Stappia indica: one gene and its partner. The protein of the gene in region 1 interacts with the protein of each later gene in a pairwise test. Links are inferred from orthologs where the notes say so. Each region holds a gene or a part of one and is shown in the gene's direction. Other genes may lie near its edges.

The links. Proteins that work in one complex are often made in the same cells at the same time.
Region 2: the proteins of GH266_RS16005 (region 1) and sfsA interact in binary tests that used the Escherichia coli proteins (3 or more experiments, as listed by UniProt). The link is inferred for Stappia indica from one-to-one orthologs.

The regions. Positions count from the first base shown.
Region 1 is NZ_CP046908.1:3,404,234-3,412,235, reverse strand. Bases 2,940-5,938 are described here. They hold GH266_RS16005 (glutamate-5-semialdehyde dehydrogenase), read left to right. Parts: upstream 2,940-3,798; coding sequence 3,799-5,079; downstream 5,080-5,938. Other genes in these bases: rsfS (ribosome silencing factor), read left to right, coding at 5,929-5,938; GH266_RS16000 (nicotinate-nucleotide adenylyltransferase), read left to right, coding at 5,080-5,691; proB (glutamate 5-kinase), read left to right, coding at 2,940-3,806. Also shown: GH266_RS16030 (GNAT family N-acetyltransferase), read left to right, coding at 1-78; GH266_RS16025 (GNAT family N-acetyltransferase), read left to right, coding at 60-692; GH266_RS16020 (GNAT family N-acetyltransferase), read left to right, coding at 689-1,267; GTPase ObgE, read left to right, coding at 1,304-2,350; more of proB, read left to right, coding at 2,586-2,939; more of rsfS, read left to right, coding at 5,939-6,342; 23S rRNA (pseudouridine(1915)-N(3))-methyltransferase RlmH, read left to right, coding at 6,506-6,991; GH266_RS15985 (murein hydrolase activator EnvC family protein), read left to right, coding at 7,239-8,002. UniProt on the Escherichia coli protein: Catalyzes the NADPH-dependent reduction of L-glutamate 5-phosphate into L-glutamate 5-semialdehyde and phosphate. The product spontaneously undergoes cyclization to form 1-pyrroline-5-carboxylate.
Region 2 is NZ_CP046908.1:1,119,817-1,125,868, reverse strand. The notes cover bases 604-3,395. They hold sfsA (DNA/RNA nuclease SfsA), read left to right. Parts: upstream 604-1,544; coding sequence 1,545-2,246; downstream 2,247-3,395. Other genes in these bases: gpt (xanthine phosphoribosyltransferase), read right to left, coding at 3,174-3,395; GH266_RS05400 (L,D-transpeptidase), read right to left, coding at 2,317-2,997; GH266_RS05410 (TrkH family potassium uptake protein), read left to right, coding at 604-1,518. Outside these bases: more of GH266_RS05410, read left to right, coding at 73-603; more of gpt, read right to left, coding at 3,396-3,683; GH266_RS05390 (competence/damage-inducible protein A), read right to left, coding at 3,722-4,459; GH266_RS05385 (FAD-dependent monooxygenase), read right to left, coding at 4,540-5,763; GH266_RS05380 (zinc-finger domain-containing protein), read right to left, coding at 5,789-6,034. UniProt on the Escherichia coli protein: Binds to DNA non-specifically. Could be a regulatory factor involved in maltose metabolism.

The DNA.
Region 1 (8,002 bases):
GACCGCTTCGCCATCGACCGCAGCACCTGGCGCGCCCTCAAGCAGTGGGGGCGGATGACATGCCTGAGCTCCGCCTGAACGAGCGCCTGAACAAGGGGCGCCTGAACGAGCGCATCGCCACCCGGCGGCTGGTGCTGCGGCCGCTGGAGACGGCGGACGCGGAGGCCATCGACAGGCTGTGCAGCCGCGACCACGACGTGGTGCGCTGGCTGACCGGCATGCCCTGGCCGCCGAAGGACGGGGCGGCGGCGGAGTTCGTCGCCGCCGCGATCGACGCCGACCCGCTGCGCGGCGAGGCGGCCTTCGCCGTCACGCTCGGCGGCGTCCTGATCGGCCTCGTCGCCGTCAAGGCGCCGGGGGATCTGGCAGACCATCCGGACTGCCCCTCGCTCGGCTACTGGATCGGCCGGCCGTTCCAGGGCTTCGGCTATGCCGGCGAGGCCGCAGCGGCCGCGCTCGGCTGGGGCTTTGCCGCCCATGACTGCAAGGCGATGGCGGCGCGGGCCTTCGCCGACAATACCGCCTCGCTCAAGGTGCTGCACCGCCTCGGCTTTCGCGAGACGGGGCGGATGATGCGGTTCTCGCTGGCGCTGGGGCGCGAGGTGGAGAACGTGGTGCTGCGGCTGGAACGCAAGGATTGGCGCGGCGGCGAGGCCGGCGCCGGTGCGCGGATGGAGGCGGCGGCGGTATGAGCGCGCTCGTCCATCCCGTGCTGAGGAGCGCGCGGCTGACCCTGCGCGCGCCCGTCGCCAGTGATCTCGACCGGCTTGCAAAGCTGGCGAACGATGCCGATATCGCGCGGATGCTGGAGCGCATGCCGCATCCCTATTCGCGCGCGGACGGCGAGGCCTGGCTTGCCGGCATCGGTGGTGATCCGGCAAAACTCGAATTCGCCATCGACGACGGCAGCGGGTTCATCGGAGGCCTGTCGCTGCGCGGATTGGACGAAACGCCGGTGATCGGCTATTGGCTTGGCCGGCCCTATTGGGGGCACGGCTACATGAGCGAGGCTGCCGGCACCGCGCTTGCCTGGATTTTCGGGGAGACCCGGATTTTCGGCGCAGGAAGCGCGCAGGCCGTGGAAGCCCGCGCGATGACAGAGAATACCGCCTCGCGGAACGTGCTGACAAAGCTCGGCTTCCGCGATATCGGCGAGACGGACTGCGCGAGCCTGGCCTGCGGGACAAGCCGGCCGGCGCGGCGCTACCGGCTCGACCGCACGACATACGAGAACCGGAACCGGGGACATGCCCCGGGCAAGGCCTGACGACCGGCCCGACGGGCCAGCAGAAAGACGCGACGCATGAAGTTCCTCGACCAGGCCAAGATCTATGTCCGTTCCGGCGACGGCGGCGCGGGTGCCGTGTCGTTCCGGCGGGAGAAGTATATCGAGTTCGGCGGCCCCGACGGGGGCGATGGCGGGCGCGGCGGCGATGTCTTCGTCGAATGCGTCGACGGGCTGAACACGCTGATCGACTTCCGCTTCGCCCAGCATTTCAAGGCCAAGACCGGCATGCACGGCATGGGCCGCAACCGCACCGGCGCCAAGGGCGACGACGTGGTGCTGCGGGTGCCGGTGGGCACGGAGATCCTGGAAGAGGACAACGAGACGGTGCTGGCCGACATGACCCGCGTCGGCGAGCGGCTGCTGCTGCTCAAGGGCGGCAATGGCGGCTTCGGCAACGCGCATTTCAAGTCGTCCACCAACCAGGCGCCGCGCCATGCCAATCCCGGCCTCGAAGGCGAGGAGAAGTGGATCTGGCTGCGGCTGAAGCTGATCGCCGATGCCGGCCTCGTCGGCATGCCGAATGCCGGCAAGTCGACCTTCCTCGCCGCCGTCTCGGCGGCCCGGCCGAAGATCGCCGACTATCCCTTCACCACGCTGCATCCCAATCTGGGCGTGGTCGAGATCGACGGCAACGGCTTCGTGCTCGCCGACATTCCCGGCCTGATCGAGGGCGCGCACGAGGGCATCGGCCTCGGCGACCGGTTCCTCGGCCATGTGGAGCGCACGCGCGCGCTGCTGCATCTGGTCGACGGCACCCAGGAAGACCCGGGCGAGGCTTACCGCGTGGTGCGCGGGGAGCTGGCCGCCTATGGCGCCGGGCTCGACGAGAAGCCGGAAGTGGTGGCACTGTCGAAGGTCGACGCGCTGGACGAGGAGACCCGCGCGGAGCGGGCCGCGATCCTGGAGGAAGCCTGCGGCCAGAAGCCGCTGCTCTTGTCCTCGGCGAGCGGCGAGAATGTCGACCGGGGCCTGCGGATGATCCGCCGCGCCATCGACCGCGACCGCGAGCAGGAAGCGAACTCCGTGCCGCAGATGCCGAGCGAGCCCTGGCGCCCGTCGTAAGGCGCCAGGCACGGGAAGCGGACACGACGCGACAGGACGCAAGGCGATGGCGACAGCCCGCCGAAGACAGGAAACCAGGCCCGCGATGAAGACGGGCCGCAACGGAGGGGCCGTGATGGGCCGACCATGACCGGGAGCGCCTTGGCGGGCGCGCGAGGGCGTCCCGCCCCACCCTCCCCTGTCTTCCGCGCGCGCCTGCAACGGGCCGCGCACCCGAACTGACGGACCACACCCGATGTCCACCCCCCTCTCCGATTCGCTGTCCGCCCTGACGGACAGCGACAGCAAGGCCGGCACCGCAAAAGCTGCCGGCCGCCTCTCCTCCCACCGCCGCCTCGTCGTCAAGATCGGCTCGGCCCTGCTCGTCGAGGACGGCAGGCTCAAGCGCGACTGGCTCGACGCGATGGCCGACGACCTCGCGATGCTGGCGCGGGCCGGCACGGAGCTCATCGTCGTCTCCTCCGGCGCCATCGCGCTGGGGCGCGGCGTCCTCAAGCTGCCGCGCGGACCGCTCAAGCTCGAACAGGCGCAGGCCGCCGCCTCGGTCGGCCAGGTGGCGCTGGCCCAGGCCTATGCCGAAGCGCTCGGCGCGCGCGGGCTGACCGCCGGCCAGGTGCTGCTGACGCTCGGCGACACCGAGGAGCGGCGACGCTACCTCAACGCCCGCGAGACGCTGGGCACGCTGCTGAAGCTCGGCGCCGTTCCCATCGTCAACGAGAACGACACGGTCGCCACCTCCGAGATCCGCTACGGCGACAACGACCGGCTGGCGGCGCGCGTCGCCACCATGGCCAGCGCCGACTGCCTGGTGCTCTTGTCGGATGTGGACGGGCTCTATACCGCGCCGCCCGCCAGCAATCCGGATGCGGTGTTCCTGCCCGAGGTCGCGGCGATCACCGGCGAGATCGAGTCCATGGCGGGCGCTGCCGGCTCCGAGCTGTCGCGCGGCGGCATGCGCACCAAGATCGACGCGGCCAAGATCGCCACCTCCGCCGGCACGACCATGGCGATTGCCAGCGGCAAGCGGATGAACCCGCTGGCGCATCTGGAAGCAGGCGGCCGGGCGACGTGGTTTCTCGCAAGGTCGACACCCGCCACCGCCCGCAAGGCGTGGATCGGCGGCCATCTGGAGCCGCGCGGCGCGCTGCATCTGGACGCGGGCGCGATCCGCGCGGTGGAATCGGGCCGCAGCCTGCTGCCGGCCGGCATCCGCCGGGTGGAAGGCGACTTCAACCGCGGCGACGCGGTGCGGCTGGTGGCCCCGGACGGGCGCGACATCGGCCGCGGGCTGGTTGCCTACGACCACCCGGAGGCGGGACTGATCCTCGGGCGCAACAGCCGCGAGATCGAGACGATCCTCGGCTATGCGGGCCGGGCGGAGATGGTGCACCGGGACGATCTCGTGCTAAGCGGGCAGACTGGAGAGACGGCAACGGGAGGCGGCAGCGATGCTTGAACGGGTGGCGAAGACCGACATCGCGGGACTGATGCGGCAGATGGGCCGCGAGGCCCGCGCGGCGTCGCGCCGGCTGGCAACGGCCGATGCGGCAACGAAGAACGCAGCCCTTGCGGCGATGGCCGAAGAGGTGCGCGCAGCCACCGCCGAGATCCTCGCCGCGAATGCGCAGGACATCGCCGCGATGACGGAAGGCGGCCAGACCGCCGCCTATCTCGACCGCGGCACGCTGACAGAGGACCGCGTCGAGGCGATTGCCGCCGGCATCGAGGCGGTGGCGGCGCTGGACGATCCGGTGGGTGCGGTGATCGCCGCCTGGGACCGGCCGAACGGGCTGCATATCGAGCGCGTGCGCACGCCGCTCGGCGTCATCGGCGTGATCTACGAGAGCCGGCCCAACGTGACGGCGGATGCCGGCGCGCTGTGCCTGAAGGCCGGCAATGCGGTGATCCTGCGCGGCGGCTCCGATACGATCCGCTCCAACCTCGCCATCCATGCCGCGCTGGCGCGCGGGCTCGCCCGTGCCGGCCTGCCGGAAGCGGCGATCCAGGTGGTGCCGGTGACCGACCGGGCCGCCGTTGGCGAGATGCTGGCCGGCCTGGAGGGCACCGTCGACGTGATCGTGCCGCGCGGCGGCAAGAGCCTCGTCGCCCGCGTGCAGCAGGAAGCGCGCGTGCCGGTGTTCGCGCATCTGGAAGGCCTCTGCCACATCTTCATCGACCGCAGCGCCGATCCCGAGATGGCGCTGAAGATCGCGGTCAACGCCAAGATGCGCCGCACCGGCATCTGCGGGGCGATGGAAACGCTGCTGATCGACCGGGCCGTGGCGGACACGCTCATGGTGCCGATCTGTACCGCGCTGATCGAGGCGGGCTGCGAGGTCCGGGGCGACGCGGACGTTTGCGCTGCCGTGCCGCAGGCGCGCGCGGCGACCGAGGACGACTGGCGCACCGAATATCTCGACGCGATCCTTGCCGTGCGCGTCGTCGACGGGCTGGAGGCGGCCATCGAGCATATCGAGAGTTACGGCTCGCATCACACCGACGGCATCATCGCCGAGGACCCGCAGGCGGTGGCGCGGTTCTTCGCCGAGGTGGATTCGGCGATCCTGACGCACAATGCCTCGACCCAGTTCGCCGATGGCGGCGAGTTCGGCATGGGCGCGGAGATCGGCATCGCCACCGGGCGCATGCATGCGCGCGGGCCGGTGGGCGTGGAGCAGCTGACGAGCTTCAAGTACCGGGTCCACGGCACCGGGCAGGTGCGCCCCTGAATGGACCCTCGGCTCGCCATTCCGCATGCCGAGCCGGGCAATCGCATCGGCCTGTTCGGCGGCTCGTTCAATCCGCCGCATTCCGGCCACCGGCTGGTCGCCGACATCGCGCTGGCGCGGCTCGGGCTCGACCAGCTGTGGTGGCTGGTGACGCCGGGCAACCCGCTGAAGGACCATTCGGAGCTGGCGCCGCTGGCCCGGCGGCTGGATGCGGTGGAGGCGATCGCCCGGCATCCGCGCATGGTGGTGACCGCGCTGGAGACGCAGCTCGGCACCGCCTATAGCGCGCGCACGCTGGCCCGGCTGACGCAGCTGCGCCCGCGGCTCAAGTTCGTCTGGGTGATGGGGGCGGACAATCTCGCCGGCTTCCACCGCTGGCAGGACTGGCGCGGCATCTTCGCCCGCGTGCCCATCGCCGTGGTCGACCGGCCGGGCGCGACGCTGCCCGCGCTCGCCTCGCCGGCGGCGCAGAGCTTTGCCGCCTGTCGCCTCGACGAGACGGATGCACGGCTGTTGCCGGGCATGGCGCCGCCGGCCTGGACATTCCTGACCGGGCCGCGCGATGCGTCTTCTTCCACCCGGATCCGTGCCAGTGCGAAAGCAGGGCGATAAGGAACCGTTCGGCACGTTGCCGGAGATGTCTTGAAAACGCCACCAACGAGGGCCACTCTTTTACTTGCGCCGGAAGAGTCGCGCCGTACCGCGTTTCGGCGTACAAGGCCGGATAACGGACGATCTGCCGAAGGCAGGACGTCCCTATCCATCGGGCCGCTGCCCAAGCGGATGCACCTTGCGGTGCAGCCACGGCACGCGGCCGGACGAACCGGATGAAAGGCAATCCGTCTGAGTATGACCTTCGAAACCGAGGCGCCGGCTTCCACCGCCCCTCGTCCCGCAGCAGCCGCCACGCAGCAGCGTGCGGGCCTGCTCGATAGCGTCCTCGCCTCGCTGGCCGATTCCAAGGCCGAGGACATCGTCACCATCGACATCACCGGCAAGTCGCCGATGGCCGACCAGGTCATCGTCGCCTCGGGCCGTTCGCACCGGCATGTCGGCGCCATCGCCGATCACCTGCTGCGCGACCTGAAGGATGCCGGCCACGGCAATGCCCAGATCGAGGGCGCGCCCCAGTGCGACTGGGTGCTCATCGACGCGGGCGACGTGATCGTCCATGTGTTCCGCCCAGAGGTCCGCGCCTTCTACAATATCGAGAAGCTGTGGTCCGTGGACGACGTGAGCGCGCCGGTACACTACGCCGGCTGACGCCGGCCACAGGTGACGGGACGGACAGGACCGGATCCCGCCGGGCCTCGCGCCGGCGGGACAGAGGCTTTGTGCCGCCTGCCGCACCGTCGACGCCGATCCGAACGCGGCCCCGAACCCGGCCCCCGACGCCGATCCGAACGCGGAAAGCCCCTGCTCGCCCATGCGCCTTCACATCGCCTGCATCGGACGCATGAAGGCCGGCCCCGAGCGCGAGCTGTTCGAGCGCTACGGCTCGCGCATCGACAAGGCCGGACGGGGGGTCTCGCTCGGCCCGCTGTCAGTGACGGAGCTGCCCGAATCGCGCAGCCCCCGCGCCCAGGACCGCAAGGCGGAAGAGGCCCGCGCGCTGCTGGCCGCCCTGCCGGCGGGCGCGGCGATCGTCTGTCTCGACGAGACCGGGCGCGAGATGACAAGCGAAGCCTTCGCCGCCGAGCTGGAAAAGATCCGCGATGCGGGAACCGCCGACCTGGCGCTGGCCATCGGCGGCCCGGACGGCCACGGCGAGCCGCTGCTGGAGGCGGCGCGGATCAAGCTCGCCTTCGGCCGCATGACCTGGCCGCACCAGATCGTGCGGGCGCTCGCCGCCGAACAGCTCTACCGGGCCGTGACCATTCTTTCGGGCCACCCCTATCATCGGGGTGCATGAACGGGAGCAGGCGTGACGCAGCGGACTGCCCGTATTCCGCCCTATTTCTCGTCTAGGCCTTCTTTCCGCAGGCAGGAGTGAAGGGTTTACCATTCGTTAGGGTTGACGTTTCTTTAACGTCCCTGGGGCAAGCTGGTCATCCTTAGTCGGCCCGTCCCGGGCTCCCCGTGTCCCATGAGACCGCTTCGGCAAGGCCGCTGGCGGGTCGCAGGGCGAACGGTGAACGCACGACCAACTGCCGAGAGCCATGCGGACAGGTCATCTGCTGCTGATCCTTCCTCTCGCCGTCGCGCTTGCGACAGGCGTGTTGCCGCAAGGGCCCGGACAGGGCCTGGCAAGCGAGGAACAGATCGAGACGGCGCAGGAGCCGTCCGCCGCTGCCGGCCCGTCGACCGGCCCGGCCTCCGAACCGGAGAGCCTGGCCGACCGCAAGGCCCGCCGCGAAGAAGAACTGTCGACGCTGACCCGCGACCTGTCGCTGTCGGCCGACCGGCAGGCAGCGCTGGCGCGGGAAATCCGTGCCATCGAGCGCGACCGGGAAGCGCTCAATGCCGATCTTTTGCGCACGGCGCAAAGGGTCACCCGGCTCGAGGAACAACTGGCGTCGACGGAATCCCGTCTGCGGCGCCTGGGAGAGAACGAGGACGCAGTGCGCGCATCCCTGGTCAAACGACAGGACGTGCTGGCCGAGGTGCTCTCGGCCCTGCAGCGCATCGGCCGGCATCCGCCGCCGCCGCTTGCGGTGCGCCCGCGCGATGCGCTCGGCGCCGTGCGCAGCGCCCTGCTGCTCAACGCGGTGATGCCGGAGCTGCATGTGGAAGCGCAGGCGCTGGCGAGCGACCTCGCCTCGCTGCGCCAGCTCAAGGTGTCGAGCGCGGCCGAACGCGACCGGCTGGTCGCCGACGGCCAGCGCCTTGCCGAGGAGCGCACCCGCGTGGAACTGCTGGTCGCCTCGAAGAAGCGCGACCGCGAGAGAAGCGAGGCGGAACTGGCGCAGGAGCGCGACCGCTC
Region 2 (6,052 bases), 2.3 Mb from region 1 along the record:
CCGCCACGCATCGCAAGACGGGACGACGATCGCAGATCCCGGACGACGCCAGACGACGAAAGACGCCATTCCGTGATTTCGCTTCGCCCCGTGCTCAACGTCCTCGGTTTCCTCTATGTGGGCCTGGCGACAGCCATGCTCATCCCGGCGATGGTCGACGTCGCCGCGCGCAATGCCGACTGGCAGGCCTTTGTCATGTCGGCGCTGATCACCGGCCTGATCGGCCTGCTGCTGTCCGTCGCCGTCGGCGGTGCGCTGACCGAAGGGCTCGACATCCGCCAGACCTTCATCCTGACGACGCTGTCCTGGCTGACGCTGCCGGCCTTCGGAGCGCTGCCGTTCCTGTGGCTCGGCATCGGGTATGCGGATGCGGTGTTCGAGGCGGTGTCCGGCTTCACGACGACCGGATCGACCGTGCTGTCCGGCCTCGACAGCTTGCCCCCCGGATTGCTGGTCTGGCGCTCCCTGATGCAATGGATGGGCGGTGTCGGCATCGTCGTCATGGCCATCGTGCTGCTGCCGTTCCTGCGGATCGGCGGCATGCAGCTCTTTCAGAGCGAAAGCTCGGACCGCAGCGAGAAGATCGTCGCGCGCTCGGTCGAGCTGATCCGTCTGTTCGGCATCACCTACCTGTTCCTGACCTTCGTCTGCGTGCTGGCCTTCCTGCTGACCGGCATGACGGTGTTCGATGCGATCAACCATGCGATGGCGACGATCTCGACGGGCGGCTATTCCACCCATGATGCGTCCTTCGCCTTCTTCACCAACCCTGCATCCGGCTGGGTCGCGGTGACCTTCATGCTGATGGGTGCGATGCCTTTCGTTCTTATCATCCAGGCGCTGCGCGGCCGGCCGCTGGTGCTGTGGAACGACCCGCAGGTGCGTGCCTTGCTCGGCCTGGTGGTGCTGACCTCGCTGGCGGTGACGGTCTATCTCGGGGCGGCGCTGGAGATGAATTTCTCGGAGGCGCTGCTGGCCTCCACCTTCAACATCGTCTCGATCATCACGACGACGGGTTTCGCCATGGGCGACTACACCACCTGGGGCCCGCCGGTGATAGGCCTTGCCCTGCTGCTGACCTTTGTCGGCGGTTGCACGGGTTCCACGTCCGGCGGTATCAAGATCTTCCGCTTTCTGGTGTTCTTCGGCACCGTGCGGGCGCATGTGCGGCGGATGGTCCGGCCGAACCGGGTGATGTCCGAACAATACGCCAATACCCGCCTGACGCCGGAGCTGTCCTTCTCGGTCCTGGCCTTTCTCGTTGTCTACATGGGCTCCGTCGGCACGATCACGCTGGCGCTGTCCGGCTTCGGCCTCGACCTCGTCACCGCCTTGTCGGCGGCGGCAACGGCGGTCTCCAACGTCGGCCCCGGTCTCGGCCCGATCATCGGCCCGGCCGGCAACTTCGCACCGCTGCCCGATGGGGCGAAGTGGATCCTGTCCTTTGCCATGCTGATGGGCCGGCTCGAACTGTTCACCGTGCTGGTGCTGCTCGATCCCGACTTCTGGTCGCGCTGAGCCCGTTCAACTGTCCGGAGTTTCCATTGCGTTTTGCCACTCCTCTCGTGCCCGGCCGCCTGGTCAAGCGCTACAAGCGGTTCCTTGCCGATGTTGTTCTCGACAGCGGCGAGGAGGTGACGGCCCACTGCGCCAATCCCGGCTCGATGCTGGGACTGCGCGAGCCCGGCGCGCGGGTCTATCTGTCGGTGTCCGACAATCCGGCGCGAAAGCTGAAATATTCCTGGGAGATCGTGGAGGCCGACGGAGCGCTGGTCGGCATCAACACCGCTCATCCCAACGGCCTGGTCGAGGAGGCGCTGCGTGCCGGGTTGATCGAGGAACTGGCCGGTTTCACCGGGCTGCGCCGCGAAGTGAAATACGGCCGCAACTCGCGCATCGATATCCTGCTTGAAGGGGCTGACGGCCGTCCGGTCTATGTCGAGGTCAAGAACGTTCACCTGATGCGGCAGGCGGGCCTCGCAGAGTTTCCGGACTCGGTGACTGCGCGCGGTGCCAAGCATCTCGTCGAGATGGGAGACATGGTGGCGGAAGGTTCGCGCGCGGCGATGGTCTACCTCGTGCAGCGACCGGACTGCGACCGCCTCTCCTTTGCCGGCGATCTCGACCCGGCCTATGCCGCAGCCTTTGCGGCGGCGCGGGAACGGGGCGTCGAGGCCTATGCGATCGGCTGCCGGATCACGCCGGAGGAAATCATCGCCGAGCAGCGGGTAACCCTGCTGCCATAACGAAAACGGGCCCGTTGCAACGGGCCCGCCAGCATCTTGTGTATTCGGTGGGAAAATGCGGCCGCTGCCGTCAGGCGACGCCGCTATTGTCCTGCAGGACGACGATCGGCGTGTTGTTAGGCACGCGCGCGGCAAGGTCGATGATGTCCTGGTTCATCAGGCGCACGCAGCCCGAAGAGACCGCCTTGCCGATGGTCCAGTATTCCATCGTGCCGTGGATACGGTAGATCGTGTCGCGGTTGCCCTCGAAAATGTAGAGCGCACGGGCGCCGAGCGGGTTGTCGAGCCCCGGCTCCATGCCGTTGCGATAGGGCTCCAGCTCCGGCTGGCGGGCGATCATCTCGGCCGGCGGCGTCCAGCGCGGCCAGGCGCGCTTGTAGGCGATGCGGGCACGCCCGCCCCAGTCGAAGCCGGCGCGGCCGATACCGACGCCATAGCGCAAGGCCTGTCCGTTCTCCATCACCAGATAGAGGAACCGGTTCGGCGTATCGACCACCAGTGTGCCGGCGCGTTCCTGGGTGCGGTAGGGCACCACCTGGCGGAAGTAGACCGGATTGACCCGGCGCAGGTCCACGGCCGGGATCGGGAACTTCTCGTTCGGCATCGCCGCGTACATCTGCAGGTAGTACGGGTCGATCACCGGGGCCGGTGCCGTCGCCGATGCTGCCTGGATGCGCGGGTTGTTGCCCGTGCTCTGGCAGCCGGCAAGCGCCATCGCGCCGAGACCGACCAAAGCGGTGCGACGCGACATGAGGGTGTTGCCGGAAGCGGGAAGGGAACCGGCGCGCTGGAGAATCTCGTGTGTCATAACGGGGTTATAGGCTGAGAAATTGCGCCGAAATATGGGCAGGGCAATAACTTTCCCGCGAGTGCAGGGCTGGCCTGCACCCGCCGGGGAGCTATGTGGTAAAGTTGACGCAGGGTTCTTCAGCCCTGAGTGCTGGTGGCGATCGGCGGCTGGAACTGCCAGCCCATGTCCCAGGGGAAATAGATCCAGGTGTCCTGCGAGACCTCGGTGACGAAGGTGTCGACCAGCGGACGGCCCATCGGCTTGGCATAGACGGTGGCGAAATGCGCTTCGGGCAACATTTCGCGAACGACGCGCGCGGTCTTGCCGGTATCGACCAGGTCGTCGATGACCAGCACGCCGGACCCCTTGCCGCCGTTCAGGTCGACCACCTTCTTGTCGATGGTCTTCAGGACCTGCAACTCGCCCTGATTCTCGTAGTCGTGATAGGAGGCGACGCACACCGTCTCGATGAGCCGGATGCCGAGCTCGCGCGCGACGATGGCCGCCGGAACCAGGCCGCCGCGGGTGATGCAGACGATCGCTTCCCACTTGCCCTGTCCCGACAGGCGCCATGCAAGGGCACGGCAGTCGCGGTGGAACTGGTCCCAGGAAACGGGAAAGGCTTTGGGGGCTTGCGGGTTTTCCATGCGGGTCGGGTCCTGTCGTTCGGCAGATACGTGAAAGGTCAGCGGGTGGTGGCGGCGACGGCGTTGCGTACCGCCTCGGCCGCCCGTTGCAGCAAGTCGCCGTCGCGCGAGCGCACGACGATCTGGGTCGAGAAGCGCCCGTCGACGGAGCGAGGGTACGAGCCGATCATGACGCCGGGATGCGCCTCCTGGATCTCGCGCAGGCTTGCCGCGATGCGGCTTTCCGGCAGGTCGGCATCCACCGCCTCCGACAGCATGCGCTTGCCGGTCTTCAGCGTCGGGGCGACGGCATCGAGCATGGCCTGCATGATCGAGGGGACGCCGGCCATGACATGGACGTTGCCGATGCGGAAGCCGGGCGCCTTCGAGACGGAATTCTCGATGAGGTCGGCGCCTTGCGGAATGCGCGCCATGCGCAGGCGCGCCTCGGTCAGCTGGCCCTCGGGATAGAAATTGCGAAGGATCTCGACGGCGCGCGGATCGTGGTCGATCGGCACGCCGAAGGCCTTGGCCATCGAATCGGCGGTGATGTCGTCATGGGTCGGGCCGATGCCGCCGGAGGTGAAGACATAGGTGTAGCGGGCGCTCAACTCGCGCACCGCCTCGACGATGCGGTCTTCCACATCCGGCACCACGCGCACCTCGGACAGGTCGACGCCGATGGCCGTGAGATATTCGGCGAGATAGCCGATGTTCTTGTCCTTGGTGCGCCCCGACAGGATCTCGTCGCCGATGACGAGGAAGCCTGCGGTCACGATGTCCTGGTCAGTCGACATGCCCACCCACTCCTGGATCAGTCCCTGTCGCCCCTTTTCCCGCGCCGTCGGGGCGTGGATCGGTGCGCTCGCGGGCATGATCAGGCGCCCGGAGGCCGCCATCCATATAGCCAATCGAGCCGCGCGAGAAGACGTTCCGACGGCAAGGATCGCATCACCAGGTCGCGGGCAAGCGCCAGCGGCCCGCTCATGTGGTAGATGCGGTCGTTGGAGCGTGCCAGGCGCATCACCCGCTCGGCCCGATCCTGCCGTTCCGCCTCATAGGCGCGCAGGGCACGCGGGACATCGCTCGCGCCCTGGTCGAGATGACGCGCCAGCGCCTCCGCATCCTCGATGGCCATGGCCGCGCCCTGGGCGGCAAAGGGCAGCATCGCGTGGGCGGCATCGCCGAGCAGGGCAAAACGCCCGTCGACCCAACTGGTGCCAGGATCCATCGAGCACAGCGCCCATTTCAGCCAAGAGGAGGGGAGGGAAAGCAGTTCGCGGCAGCTGCCCGGCCAGTCGCGGAAGCGGTCCAGCAGGGCGCTGCGGTCGGCGGGGCCGGACCAGGCCTCTTCCTGCCAATCCTCTTCCACCAGGGCGACCAGATTGAAGCGCTCGCCGCCGGCGACGGGATAGTGCACGACATGGGCGCGCGGGCCGAGCCACAGGCCGGTGACGTTGCGCCAGCGCTCGGGCACCTCGCTCGCCGGGATGACGGCCCGGTAGGCGGTGCGCCCGGAGAAGGCGGCGGCACGCAGGCCCATGATGCGGCGGCGCACGGTCGACCAGACGCCGTCCGCGCCGATCAGCGCCGCGCCCGTATCGTGATCGAGCGGGGTGTCTGGATCCGTGTCCTCGGCTGCGTGCTCGAGTTCCAGCTTGATGGCGTCGGCGCTTTGCGCGGCTGCGCGCAGCCGCGTGCCGAGGCGCAGGGTAATGCCGGCTGAGGCGCGGGCCGCTTTCAGCAGCACTCCCTGCAGGTCTGCGCGGTGAATGACCAGATAGGGCGCGCCGTACCGCTCCTCGGCGATCTTCCCGAGCGGAATTTCGGCGACCGGGGTGTCGCTGCGCCAGGTCATCACCTCGATGGCACGAGGCGCGGCAACATGCGGAAGAAGCGCGTCCTCAAGGCCGAGGTCGCGCAGCACCTGCATCGTATTGGGGGGAAGCTGCAAGCCGGAGCCGACGGGGCGCAGCTCGCTCGCCTGCTCGATCACCGTCACGGCCCGCGAGCGGCGCGACAGGCACAAGGCGGCCGTCAGGCCGCCGATGCCTGCACCGGCGATGAAGATGCGGTTCGCGTCGGAGTGGGACTGCGCCATGGGCGAGCCTTGCGGCAGCCGTCGGTCAGGCGGCTTCCGGGGCCCAGACGCAGTCGGCCGGCTCCGCCTGATGAGCGCTCAGGGCCGGGTTGTAGCGGTAGAGCGTCGAGCAGTAGGGGCAGATGATCTCGTTGTCGTCGCCCATGTCCAGGAAGACGTGCGGATGGTCGAAGGGCGGGCGGGCCCCCACGCACTGGAACTCCTTCGCGCCGATCTCGATCGACTCCAGGCCGCGGTCGTTCTGGAAATGGGGAATTACAGCATGCGCCATCGCATCCATCCGTCGTTC